One region of the Azospirillum aestuarii genome, then DNA from elsewhere that is predicted to be linked to it. Evidence: predicted binding sites of a transcription regulator. Region 1 holds the regulator's gene; the other holds the start of a gene.
What was found. The regulator PhoB, encoded in region 1, activates phosphate uptake and scavenging genes when phosphate is short. The targets are predictions, from matches to a motif close to TNTCATAAAACTGTCA.
Positions count from the first base shown of each region.

Region 2: a site for PhoB is predicted at 3,375-3,390, ahead of JJL56_RS01410 (RNA degradosome polyphosphate kinase). Genes of this name have one in related genera too.

Region 1 is NZ_JAEPIV010000002.1:674,681-680,688, reverse strand. Features, by position in the region: gene pstA (phosphate ABC transporter permease PstA) at 1-89, shown strand, start outside; gene pstB (phosphate ABC transporter ATP-binding protein PstB) at 127-912, shown strand; gene phoU (phosphate signaling complex protein PhoU) at 958-1,758, shown strand; gene phoB (phosphate regulon transcriptional regulator PhoB) at 1,790-2,494, shown strand; gene JJL56_RS07835 (hypothetical protein) at 2,658-2,915, opposite strand; gene JJL56_RS07830 (DsrE family protein) at 2,921-3,358, opposite strand; gene JJL56_RS07825 (HesA/MoeB/ThiF family protein) at 3,384-4,172, opposite strand; gene JJL56_RS07820 (hypothetical protein) at 4,247-5,059, opposite strand; gene cysK (cysteine synthase A) at 5,369-6,008, opposite strand, start outside.
Region 2 is NZ_JAEPIV010000001.1:303,545-309,552, reverse strand. Features, by position in the region: gene JJL56_RS01415 (Ppx/GppA family phosphatase) at 1-1,106, opposite strand, end outside; gene JJL56_RS01410 (RNA degradosome polyphosphate kinase) at 1,126-3,273, opposite strand; gene JJL56_RS01405 (SixA phosphatase family protein) at 3,490-4,008, shown strand; gene JJL56_RS01400 (CHAD domain-containing protein) at 4,080-5,705, shown strand; gene JJL56_RS01395 (SDR family oxidoreductase) at 5,901-6,008, opposite strand, start outside.

The DNA of each region.
Region 1 (6,008 bases):
CCGCGGCGATCCTGATCCTGCTCGCCTTCCTCATCCTGATGAACGGCCTGGCCGTCTTCCTGCGCAAGAAATTCGAGAGGCGTTGGTAACCCCATGAGCGTCCAGACCCACATCCCGGCCACGGCCATGGCTTCGCGTCCCGCCGCCGGCATCCACGGCACCAAGATGGTCGCCCGTGACGTCAAGGTGTTCTACGGGGCCAAACAGGCGCTCAAGGGCATCAACCTGGAGATCCAGGAAAACCGCGTGATGGCCCTGATCGGCCCGTCCGGCTGCGGCAAGTCGACGTTCCTGCGCTGCCTGAACCGCATGAACGACACCATCGAGAACTGCCGCGTCGAGGGACTGATCGCGCTCGACGGCGAGGACGTCTACGGCAAGAACATCGACGCGGTGCAGCTCCGCGCCCGCGTCGGCATGGTCTTCCAGAAGCCGAACCCGTTCCCGAAGTCGATCTACGACAACATCGCCTACGGCCCGCGCATCCACGGCATCGCCAGCCACCGCGACGAGATGGACGAGATCGTCCAGACCTCGCTGCAGCGCGCCGGCCTGTGGAACGAGGTGAAGGACCGCCTGCGCGAGCCGGGCACCGGCCTGTCCGGCGGCCAGCAGCAGCGCCTGTGCATCGCCCGCGCCATCGCCGTCAGCCCCGAGGTGATCCTGATGGACGAGCCCTGCTCGGCGCTCGACCCCATCGCGACGGCCCACATCGAGGAGCTGATCGACGAGCTGCGCGAGAACTACACGATCGTCATCGTCACCCACAACATGCAGCAGGCGGCCCGCGTCTCCCAGAAGACCGCCTTCTTCCATCTCGGCGACATGGTCGAGTGCGACGACACCGAGGAAATCTTCACCAACCCGCGGGACGAGCGCACCCAGGGCTACATCACCGGCCGCTACGGCTGATCCCCGGCATCGCCACTACTCTTCCATCAGCGAAGGACGTGAAGCATGAGCAACGAACACATCGTGCGTTCCTTCGCGCACGAACTTGAGCGCCTGTCCAACCTGATCACCCAGATGGGCGGCGTCGCCGAAGCGCAGGTGGACGCCGCCGTGAAGGCGGTGGCCCGCCGCGACGTCGCGCTGGCCGCCCAGGTCATGCAGGCCGACCTGCGCATCGACGCCTACGAGCGCGACATCGACGCCGAGGCCGTGCGCCTGCTCGCCCTGCGCCAGCCGCTGGCCCAGGACCTGCGCGAGATCGTGTCGGCGCTGAAGATCGCGTCGGACCTGGAGCGGATCGGCGACTACGCCTCCAACATCGCCAAGCGCTCGCTGGCGCTGGCCCAGGTGCCGGTGGTGCGCCCGGCGGTGGCGATCCCGCGCATGGGGCGGCTGGTCGAGTCGATCATGAAGGACGTGCTGGACGCCTACATCGAGCGCGACGTCCAGCGCGCCATCGCCGCCTGGGAGCGCGACGAGGAACTGGACGACCTCTACACCAGCCTGTTCCGCGAGGTCCTGACCTACATGATGGAGGACCCGCGCAACATCACGCCCTGCACGCACCTGCTGTTCATGGCGAAGAACCTGGAGCGGATCGGCGACCACGCCACCAACATCGCCGAGACCATCCACTATCTGGTGGTCGGGACGACGCTGCGCGCGGCGCGTCCGAAGAACGACGGCAGCAGCTTCGCCGTGGTCGAGCCGGGCGGTTCGGTCATGGATGCGGCCACCGAGGCGGTGGAACGGGGATTGCCGCGGGACGGCGGCCCGGATAACGATGGAGCGGGACATGCCGCGTGACGGCGAGACGCGCAGTGGGAGCGGGACAAGCATGAATTCGGCGCTGAAGCCGCTCGTCCTCGTCGTCGAGGACGAAGCCGACATCGTGACGCTGCTGAAGTACAATCTGGAGAAGGAAGGCTTCCGGGTTAACGCCGCCACCGACGGCGAGGAAGCCCTTCTGCTGGCCGGGGAGCAGACGCCGAACATCGTCCTGCTCGACTGGATGCTGCCGCTGATGTCGGGGCTGGAGGTCTGCCGCCAGATGCGCCGCAACAGCAAGATGCGCGACATCCCGATCATCATGCTGACCGCCCGCGGCGAGGAGGCGGACCGCGTGCGCGGCCTGAATTCCGGCGCCGACGACTACATCACCAAGCCCTTCTCCCCGACCGAGCTGGTCGCCCGCATGCGCGCCGTGCTGCGCCGTTCGGCGCCTGGCATGACCGACGAGACGCTGCAGTTCGCCGACGTGACCATGGATCTGGCCGCCCACCGGGTGCGCCGGAACGGCCGCGACGTGCATCTGGGTCCGACCGAGTTCCGCCTGCTGCGCCATTTCATGCAGCATCCCGGCCGAGTCTTCTCGCGCGAGCAGCTGCTCGACGTGGTGTGGGGCCACGACGTCTATGTCGAGCCGCGCACCGTGGACGTGCACATCCGCCGCTTGCGCAAGGCGATGAACGAGGAGACGGAGATGGACCTGATCCGCACCGTCCGTTCGGCCGGCTACGCGCTGGACAGCAAGTCCATCTAACCGAAATGCCCGGACGCTGACCTTGCCCCACCCTTACCCTCCCCCGCTTCGCAGGGGAGGGGACTGCCGCCGCTTCGCGACCATCTCCCTCTCCTGCGAAGCGGGGGAGGGAAGGGGCCCACGCGCAAGCGTGGGAAGGGTGGGGGCCACGTGGCGGAGCTGTTCACCCCTCCAGCAGCCCCACCGCCTCCCGCAAAATCTCCACCTTCGGGCCGAAGCGCTTCGCCGGGTCGCTGTCCTCGATGAAGCCGATCATCATGCGCAGGGCGTACGCCACCCGCGGGGCGAGATCGGGATGCGCCGTCACATGCTGCGCCAGATGGGCCAGCGCGTCCCGGTAGGGCCGGCCCTCGAAACCCTCTGCGGCGATCGCCTCGAAGCGGTTCGCGTGTTCGATCACCAAGCTGTGGTCGTCGGTCATGGCGCTCACACGAACAGGATCGCGCCGGTCTTCGGCGCGTCGTTCAGAAAGGTGACGACTCCGCCGGTCTTCACCGGCACGTCGGGGCGCAGCGGGGCGCCAACGGGCAGGCCGAGCGCGCGCAGCCCCATCTCGCAGGCCATGACCGTGACCTTCAGCATCACGCAGGCTTCCAGCAACTCCTCGAAGCCGGCCAGCCCGTCGGCGGTGAAGGCGGCGTCGCGCTCCGCCGGGCGGCGGCCGTCGTCGGCGGGGTCCAGCCGGTGCCAGCCCGGCGCGCCGTCCGCGTCCTCGGCCAGCAGCGTGTTCAGGGCGCGGCCGGTGAAGAACAGCGTGACCTTGCGGTTGGTCGCCGCCGCCGCGCTGGCCATCACCAGGGCGTAGTGAACCCGGTCGAAGCCGCCCGCGAACAGGACGATGGACAGGTTTTCAGGACCTTCCATGGGTCAGGGCTCTCCCAAGCGCCGCTCAGTGGGCGGACAGGTCGTGGATGGTCGGGTGGGCGCCGCACAGCGGGCAGTCCGGGTCGCGGCGCACCGTGATGCGCTGGAACGAGGCGTGCAGCGTGTCGAGCATCATCAGGCTGCCCGACAGGCCCTCGCCGATGCCCAGGATCTCCTTCAGCACCTCGGTCGCCTGGAGCGAGCCGACGAAGCCGCCCAGCGCCCCCAGAACGCCGCCCTCGGAGCAGGACGGCACCAGCCCGCGCGGCGGCGGCTCCGGGAACAGGCAGCGGTAGCAGGGGTGCGGGGCGCCGAGATGCGCTTTGAAGGTGGACACCTGCCCGTCGAAGCGCAGGATCGCCGCCGACACCAGCGTCTTACCCGCGAAGTAGCAGGCGTCGTTCAGCAGGAAGCGCGTGGCGAAATTGTCCGACCCGTCGGCCACGATGTCGTAGCGGCCGATCAGGTCCAGCGCGTTGTCCCTGGTCAGCCGCGTCTTGTGCACCTCCACCGCCACGTCGGGGTTCAGCGCGCGGATGCGGGCGGCGGCGCTCTCCACCTTCGGAACGCCGAGCGACGACTCATCGTGGATCACCTGCCGTTGCAGGTTGGACAGGTCCACCGTGTCGTCGTCGATGACGCCGATGGTGCCCACCCCCGCCGCGGCGAGGTAGAGCAGCAACGGCGCGCCCAGCCCGCCGGCCCCGATGACCAGGACGCGGGCACGCAGCAGCGCCTCCTGCCCGACGCCGCCGACCTCCGGCAGGATGATGTGGCGGGAATAGCGGTGAAGCTGGGTGTCGGTGAAATCCATGGTCCGCAGAATAGCGCGGAACGCCCCGTGCCGCGCAAGCCCCCTTGCTCAGAGCCCCGCCGCGGGCGGAAGCGTCAGGCCAGCAGGCTCATCTTGTAGGGGGTGGTCTTCGACGTGCTGGACGATTTGTTCGCATCCTCCGCCGCCCACTGCTTCAGACGGGCCTCGCGTTCCCGCATGATCTTGTCGAATGGGCGCTCCTCGCTCGTGTCGTCGGGCGACTTGGCCACCTTCTGGACGAAGTTGAGCTGATAGGGGATTTCGCCGACCACGTTCTTCGGCGGGACGATCACCAGCTCGTACTGGCCGGGTTCGATCTTGAAGCTGGGCTTCTTCAGCATGTCCTCGCCCGACTTCGCCGGGTCCATCGTGTCGCCGGAGGCCACGACCTTGCCCTCCTTGCTCATGACGGCCCAGCGCGTGTAGGGCAGGGACATGTTGCCGACGAACTCACCGCCCTGGGCGACGGTCAGCGAGTGCTTCTGCACGCCGCTGTCGTTGCCCACGACGGCGCGGGCGATGCCCTTCATCTGGGCGCCGCTCCCCACCATCATGACGCTCTGGCGTTCGGTGATGTCCAGCGTGTATTCCCGCTCGTTCACCCCGCGCACGGCCTGGGAGATGACCGCCGTATAAGTGCCGGGGCCGAGCTTCGCGCTGGTCTGCGCCGACTCGTTCTTCGCCTTGGCTTCGGCGACGACCTTGTTGTTCTGGTCGACGATCTTGATGTTGGTGTTGATGTCGGCGATCTTGAAATTGAATTCGCCGGTCTTCGACACCGTGAACTGGCGGTAGTCGGTGGATGCGAGGTTGGAGTCCAATTCGTTGGTGATGCCGCGGAACTGGAACCAGTTCATCGTCGAGGCATTCGGAATCGCAACGCCCATGGTGGCCTCCCCCGCTGGTCCTGTGCCGTCAGCTCCGCATCGTCGGGCGGCCGTGCCGCAAGCCGGGCCGTCGCCTGAAACGGCGGAGCCGCGCCGGCCGAAACCCCCGGCGCCGACAGTTTAGATTACTAAAATCCAATCTTTTTGTCAAAGCGCCGCCCGATGACAACGGCGGGCGCAAAGACCGGACGGAGCCCATTCTACAACAGGATGCGCGACGGCGCAATATTCGCCGCCCGGTTGCGCGGCCAGCAAGCCGGACATCCCTCTCCCACGGCCGCAGGCGGATATGGGAGAGGGGAGACCGGTTTACTCCAGCCCTTCGAACAGGGCGGTGGAGAGATAGCGCTCGGCGAAGGAGGGCAGGATCACGACGATCAGCTTGCCCTCGTTCTCCGGACGGGAGCCGATCTCCAGCGCCGCCGCCAGCGCGGCCCCCGAGGAGATGCCGACCGGGATGCCTTCCAGCTTCGCCACCTTGCGGGCCGTCTCGAAGGCGCGCTGGTTGGAGATGCGGACGACCTCGTCGATCAGGTCCTTGTTCAGGACGTCCGGCACGAAACCGGCGCCGATGCCCTGGATCTTGTGCGGGCCGGGCATGCCGCCGGACAGGACGGGGCTGTCCTCCGGCTCCACCGCGATGGTGCGGAAGCCGGGCTTGCGGGCCTTCAGGACCTCCGACACGCCGGTCAGCGTGCCGCCGGTGCCGACTCCGGAGATCAGGATGTCGGCTTGACCGTCGGTGTCCTTCCAGATCTCCTCCGCGGTGGTGTTGCGGTGGATCTCCGGGTTGGCGGGGTTCTTGAACTGCTGGAGCATGTAGGCGTTCGGATCGGTGGCGACGATCTCGTCGGCCCGGCGGATGGCGCCCTTCATGCCCTCCGCCGCCGGGGTCAGCACCAGCTCGGCGCCGAGCAGCTTCAGCATCTTGCGCCGCTCAACCGACATG
Region 2 (6,008 bases), on a different contig from region 1:
CAGCCGACATCGCTCAGCAGGCAGGAGGCCTGCCGCAGCCTCAGGGCCGCGTCGTCCTCCCCGGCGAAGAGGTTGCCGGTCCAGGACACCAGCAGGGCCGGGTCGCCGATGCGGACGAAGCGCTGCGCCCAATCCTCCACCGCGGCGATCAGCGGGTCCTGCCGCTGCCCCTGCGGATCGAGCAGCGCGTACAGATGCCCTTCCCGCAACCCGTACGCCGAAAACACCACGCTGGATGGCTGAACCATCCGCAGCAGCCGCTCGAACACCAGCGCCGCGTAGGGCAGCGTGTCGATCCGGCGGCGGGAGCCGGACATCTTCTCCAGCGAGGACCGGCTCTGCTTGGCGATCAGCCCGGCGAAGTCCCGCGCCTCGGCGAAGGGCACCGTGTAGTGGTGGATGATGTGCAGCGGGTGCTTCACATGCTCCATGTGCAGCTTGGCCAGGGCCCGCCAGCCGCCGCCCACCGGGAAGAAGGGCTTGCCACGCATCTGGGCCAGCCAGTCCAGCTTCTCCAGATGCTGGTCGATGGCACGCACCAGACCGTTCGGCTTGGCGGGGTTCAACTCCATCAGGCGCAGCGGCCCCAGCGGCATCGTCAGATGCTCGCCGATCACGCCGCGCTCCAGCCGCACCAGCTCCAGGCTGCCGCCGCCGAGGTCGCCGACCAGCCCGTCCGCGGCGGGGGTGCCGGACAGCACGCCCATGGCGGACAGCCGCGCCTCCTCCTCGCCGCTGATGACGCTGACGTCGAGGCCGGTGCGGTCCTTCACCCGCTGGATGAAGGCCGGCCCGTCCGTGGCATCGCGCACCGCCGCCGTGGCGATGACGTCCAGCCGCCCGACGCGCATGCCTGCGACCAGCAGGGCGAAGCGTTCCAGGGCTTCCAAGCCCTGCGTCACGCCGTCCGGGTTCAGGCAGCCGGTCTTCTCGACCCCGCGGCCGAGCCCGCAGAGGACCTTTTCGTTGAAGACCGGCAGGGGCGACCGCTTCAGAGCGTCATAGACGACGAGCCGGATCGAGTTGGACCCGATGTCGATGACGGCGATCCGCTCGCCCTTGTCGACGACCTTGGTGGCGACCGAGTGTTCCTGCGCCGGCGTCATTAGCAACCGATATCCTCAATCAAATGACCGTACGGAGCTTCAACCGCGGCGGCGTCTTTTTGCTGCTGAGCGCACTGCCGCGGCCCGACAGGCTGGGGTTCGTCATGAAGTAGTTATGGGCGCTGAACGCGTCCGGACCAGCCTCCACCCGATGATAAACGCCATCGGGGCCGAGTTTCCAGGTGTTCGCCTCGTCCTTCAGGTTGGCGACCATGATCTGGTCCAGCACCTGCTCGTGCACCGTCGGGTTCTCGATGGGCACCAGCGTCTCGATGCGGCGGTCCAGGTTGCGCGTCATCCAGTCGGCGGAAGAGATGAAGAGCTTGGCCTGCGGGCTGGGCAGCGCGTGGCCGTTGGCGAAGCAGATGACGCGCCCATGCTCCAGAAAGCGCCCGACGATGCTGCGCACCCGGATGTTTTCCGACAGGCCCTTGACGCCGGGACGCAGGCAGCAGATGCCGCGGATCACCATGTCGATCTGCACGCCCTTCTGCGACGCCTTGTAGAGCTGGTCGATGATCTCCGAATCGACCAGCGAGTTCAGCTTCACCCAGATGTGGGCGGGCTTGCCGGCGGCGGCGTTGGCGACCTCGGCGTCGATCAGCTGGCCCAGCTTCTGGCGCAGCGTGATCGGGGCGATGGCGATCTTCTCCAGCAGCTTCGGCGTGGCGTAGCCGGTCATGTAGTTGAACATCACCGCCGCGTCGTGGCAGAGCGCCGGGTCGCAGGTGAAGAAGGACAGGTCGGTGTAGACCTTCGCCGTGATCGGGTGGTAGTTGCCCGTCCCGAAATGGACGTAGCTGCGCAGCGCCTTGTTCTCGCGCCGCACCACCAGCGACACCTTGGCGTGCGTCTTCAGATCGACGAAGCCGTAGACCACCTGGGCGCCCGCGCGCTCCAGATCGCGCGCCCAGCGGATGTTGGCCTCCTCGTCGAAGCGGGCCTTCAGCTCGACCAGCGCGGTCACCGACTTGCCGGCCTCCGCCGCCTCGATCAGCGCGGCGACGATCGGGCTGTCCTTGCTGGTGCGGTAGAGCGTCTGCTTGATGGCGACCACCTGCGGGTCGCGCGCCGCCTGCCGGATGAACTGCACCACCACGTCGAAACTCTCGTACGGATGGTGGACGACGATGTCCTTGTCGCGGATGGCCGCGAAGCAGTCGCCGCCGAAGTCGCGGATGCGCTCCGGGAAGCGGGCGTTGAACGGGCGGAAGACCAGATCCGGCCGCTCGTCGACGATGAGCTGGCGGGTGTCCGACAGGCCGATCAGCCCATCGAGCACGAACACGTCGTCGTTCGACACGCGCAGCTCATGGCGCAGGAACTCGCGCAGGTCGGCGGCCATGCCGGCGTCGGTCGCCAGCCGGATGACGCTGCCGCGGCGGCGGCGCTTCAGCGCGCTCTCGAAGGTGCGGACCAGATCCTCCGCCTCCTCCTCGATCTCCATCTCGCTGTCGCGCAGGACGCGGAAGACGCCGTGGGCCTTCACCTGGAACGGCGGGAACAGCCGGTCGATGAACAGCATCACCAGCTTTTCCAGCTGGATGAAGCGGATCTCCGAACCCGGCAGACGGATGAAGCGGTCGAGCTGCGCCGGCAGAGGGACCAGCGCGTCGAGGTGCCGCCCCTTCACCGGCTCGTGCAGTTGCAGCGCCAGCGAGAAGCCCAGGTTGGGCAGGAAGGGGAACGGGTGCGCCGGGTCCACGGCGATGGGCGTCAGGATGGGGAAGATGTCGTCGAGGAACTTGGCCTCCAGCCAGTCCTTCTCGCCCTCGGTCAGGTCTTCGGCGCCGACCACCATGATGCCGGCCTCGCGCAGGTCCTGCTTCAGGCTGCGCCACATGGTCTGCTGCGCGTTCATCAGCTCGACGATGCGCTGATTCACCGCGGTGAGCTGTTGGGCCGGGGTCAGGTTCTCGGCGCTGGGGGTTTTCACCCCCGCGGCCACCTGTCCCTTCAGGCCGGCGACGCGGACCATGTAGAATTCGTCGAGGTTGCTGGACGAGATCGACAGGAACCTCAGCCGCTCCAGCAGCGGGTGATTCGGGTTGGACGCCTCATCCAGGACGCGCTGGTTGAAGGCCAGCCACGAGAGTTCGCGGTTGATGAAGCGCTCCGGTGCGTCCGCTTCGATGCAGGTCGCTTCCAGGTCCTGAAGTTCGGTCACAGCAGCCTCGGGCTTTTGCGTGATGGGTGGTGCCGCTACAGTCCGGTTTGGCCGAACCGTCCCGCCGCGGTCGGCGGGCCAGGCAACCTACCCCAACTACGTTACGGTTTTGGGTCAGACAGCATAATACTGCCGTCACGATAATACCGCTGCGAAAACAGTCGCACCCCCCGCGCATCCGCCGGGCCGCGATCCGGACAGGAAGGGACAGCCTCCATGAAGACCCTGTATCTCATGCGCCACGGCAAGTCCGCGTGGGACGATCCTTCCCTGGACGACCACGACCGCCCGCTGGCGCCGCGGGGCAGGAAAGCGGCCCGGCTGGTCGGCCACGAGTTGAAGGACCGCGGCGCGCGCATCGGGCTGGTGCTGTGCTCCACCGCCCGGCGCGCGGCGGACACCGCCGACCGCCTGCTGGAGGTGATGGACGCGCCGGACATCCCCGTGGAGCGCGAGCGCGGCCTCTACCTGTGCGGCGCCGGGGTCCTTCTGGAGCGGCTGCGCGACGCGCCCGATTCCGTGTCGTCGCTGATGCTGGTCGCCCACAACCCGGACCTTCACGACCTCGCCCGCGACCTGACCGGCAGCGGCGAGGAACGGCACCGCGCGGCGTTGGCGGAGAAGTTTCCGACCGGCGCCTGCGCCGTACTCCTGTTCGAAGCAGCCCGCTGGGCCGACCTGGACAGCGGGGCGGGACGGCTGGCCGATTTCATTCTGCCGCGGAAACTCTCCTAACGCCCTTTTGCCAAATGGGGTATTTCAACCCGGAACAGAGCAGGCCCGGAACCGAGCAGGAGTCGCCCCCCGTGTCCTCCGCGCCCCAGAACAACGCGCCCCAGAACGCCACGCCCTCCGGTGCCCCCGCCGCGGTGTCCGCCGTGCGCGAGGTCGAGATGAAGCTCCACCTCGACCCGCGCGATCTTTTCCGCGTTGCGGGCCTGCCCGTCCTGAAGGACGCGGCGGAGGGCGACCCGATCGTCCGCGACCTGCGCACCGTCTACTACGACACGCCGGACCGGCGCCTGTTCACCGGGGGCGTCGCCCTGCGGGTGCGGCAGGACGGCGACCGCTTCGTGCAGACGCTGAAGACCATCAACGCCGCCACTCCCGGCGATTCGGCCGCCGTGGCCATCCGCAAGAAATGGGACTGGGCGATTCCCACGGCCGCCCCCGAAATGAGTCCCTTCGTTGCCGAAGGCGTGGCCGCCCTGGTGCCGGAGGACGCGCGCGCGGCGCTGGTTCCGCAGTTCACGACGGAGTTCCGGCGCACCACCCTGCTCGTCCGCCCGGACGCCCTGACCTCCATCGAGGTGGCGGTGGACGAGGGCCAGATCACCGCCGGCAACGCCTGCGCCCGAATCAGCGAGGTCGAGCTTGAGCTGAAGTCGGGCCGCATCGGGCGCCTGTTCGATCTCGCGCTGGCGCTCCAGCGCCGCGTGCCGGTCCGCATCGGAACGGAAAGCAAGGCGGAGATCGGCGACCGCCTCGTCACCGGGCGCCTGCCCGCCCCTGTCCTGCCGGAACCGCTGGGCCTGACCCCGGTCACCACGGTGGCCGAGGCCTACCGCCACATCGTCCGCCACGGGCTGCGCCTGCTGCTCGCCAACGAAGCCTGCGCGCTGGCCGGCGGCGACGTGGAGGGGCTGCACCAGATGCGCGTCGCGCTGCGCCGCCTGCGCACCGCCATCCGCCTGTTCCGTCCCCTCGCCGGGGTGCCGGACGCCTGCCGCGCCGGGAACGACATCCGCTGGTTCTCCCGCCGGCTCGGCCCGGCGCGCGATTGGGACGTGCTGCTGTCCCACGGGATCGCGCCCTTCGCGGCGACGGAGAAGGCCCCGGCCGACGGGATCGCCGCGCTGACCGCCGCGGTCCGGGAAGCCCGTCGGGCGCCCGCGCTGGCGGCGGTGGAGGCGATCCAGTCGCCGCGCTGCACCGGGCTGATCCTGGCGCTCGGCGCCTGGCTGGAGGACGGGGCGTGGCAGTCCGGCGCCGTGCCGGAGGTCCGCGCCCAACTCGACCGCCCGATGGCCGAGTTGTCCGGCCCCTGGCTGGCCGCCCAGCACGCCAAGGCACTGAAGGCGGGGGCATCGAAGGCGGGGCGCGACCTGGACGCCGCCGATGCCGCGTCGCGCGACCGGCTGCGCCGCCGCCTGCGCAAGCTGCGCCACACGGCGGAGTTCTTTCGCGGCCTCTACGCCGAAACCGCAACGGTGCCCTTCGTCACCACGCTGGACGCCCTGCTGGGCGCGCTGGATGCCGAGCACGACGCCGCGGTGGCCGGCGGTCTTCTGCGCAGCCTGTCGGCGGACCGGCCGGAGCATCGATCCGCCGCCGACTCGACCGCCCGCTGGCTCGCCAAGCAGGCCGACAAGCGCCGCAAGGCGTTGCCGGGGCTGTGGAAAGGGTATCGCGATGGGGCGGTGTTCTGGTGAGGGCGTGACATTCCCCCCACCCCAACCCTCCCCCGCTCTCGGCGGACCGAAGGTCCGCCTGCCGCGTCAGCTCTCGCGCAAACCGTTGGTTTGCGCGAGAGCTGACGCAGGGGGAGGAGAAAAGCCCTCCCCGGCAAAGCGGGGGAGGGCTGGGGTGGGGGCCAGTGTCCAGACACCGGCGCTACAACAAGCCGCCTACAGCGTCCCCGCATAGGCGCCGCCGTCCAGCAGGACGTTCTGCCCGGTCATGAAGCCGGCGTGGGCGGAGCAGAGAAAGGCGCAGGCCGCACCGAACTCCGCCGG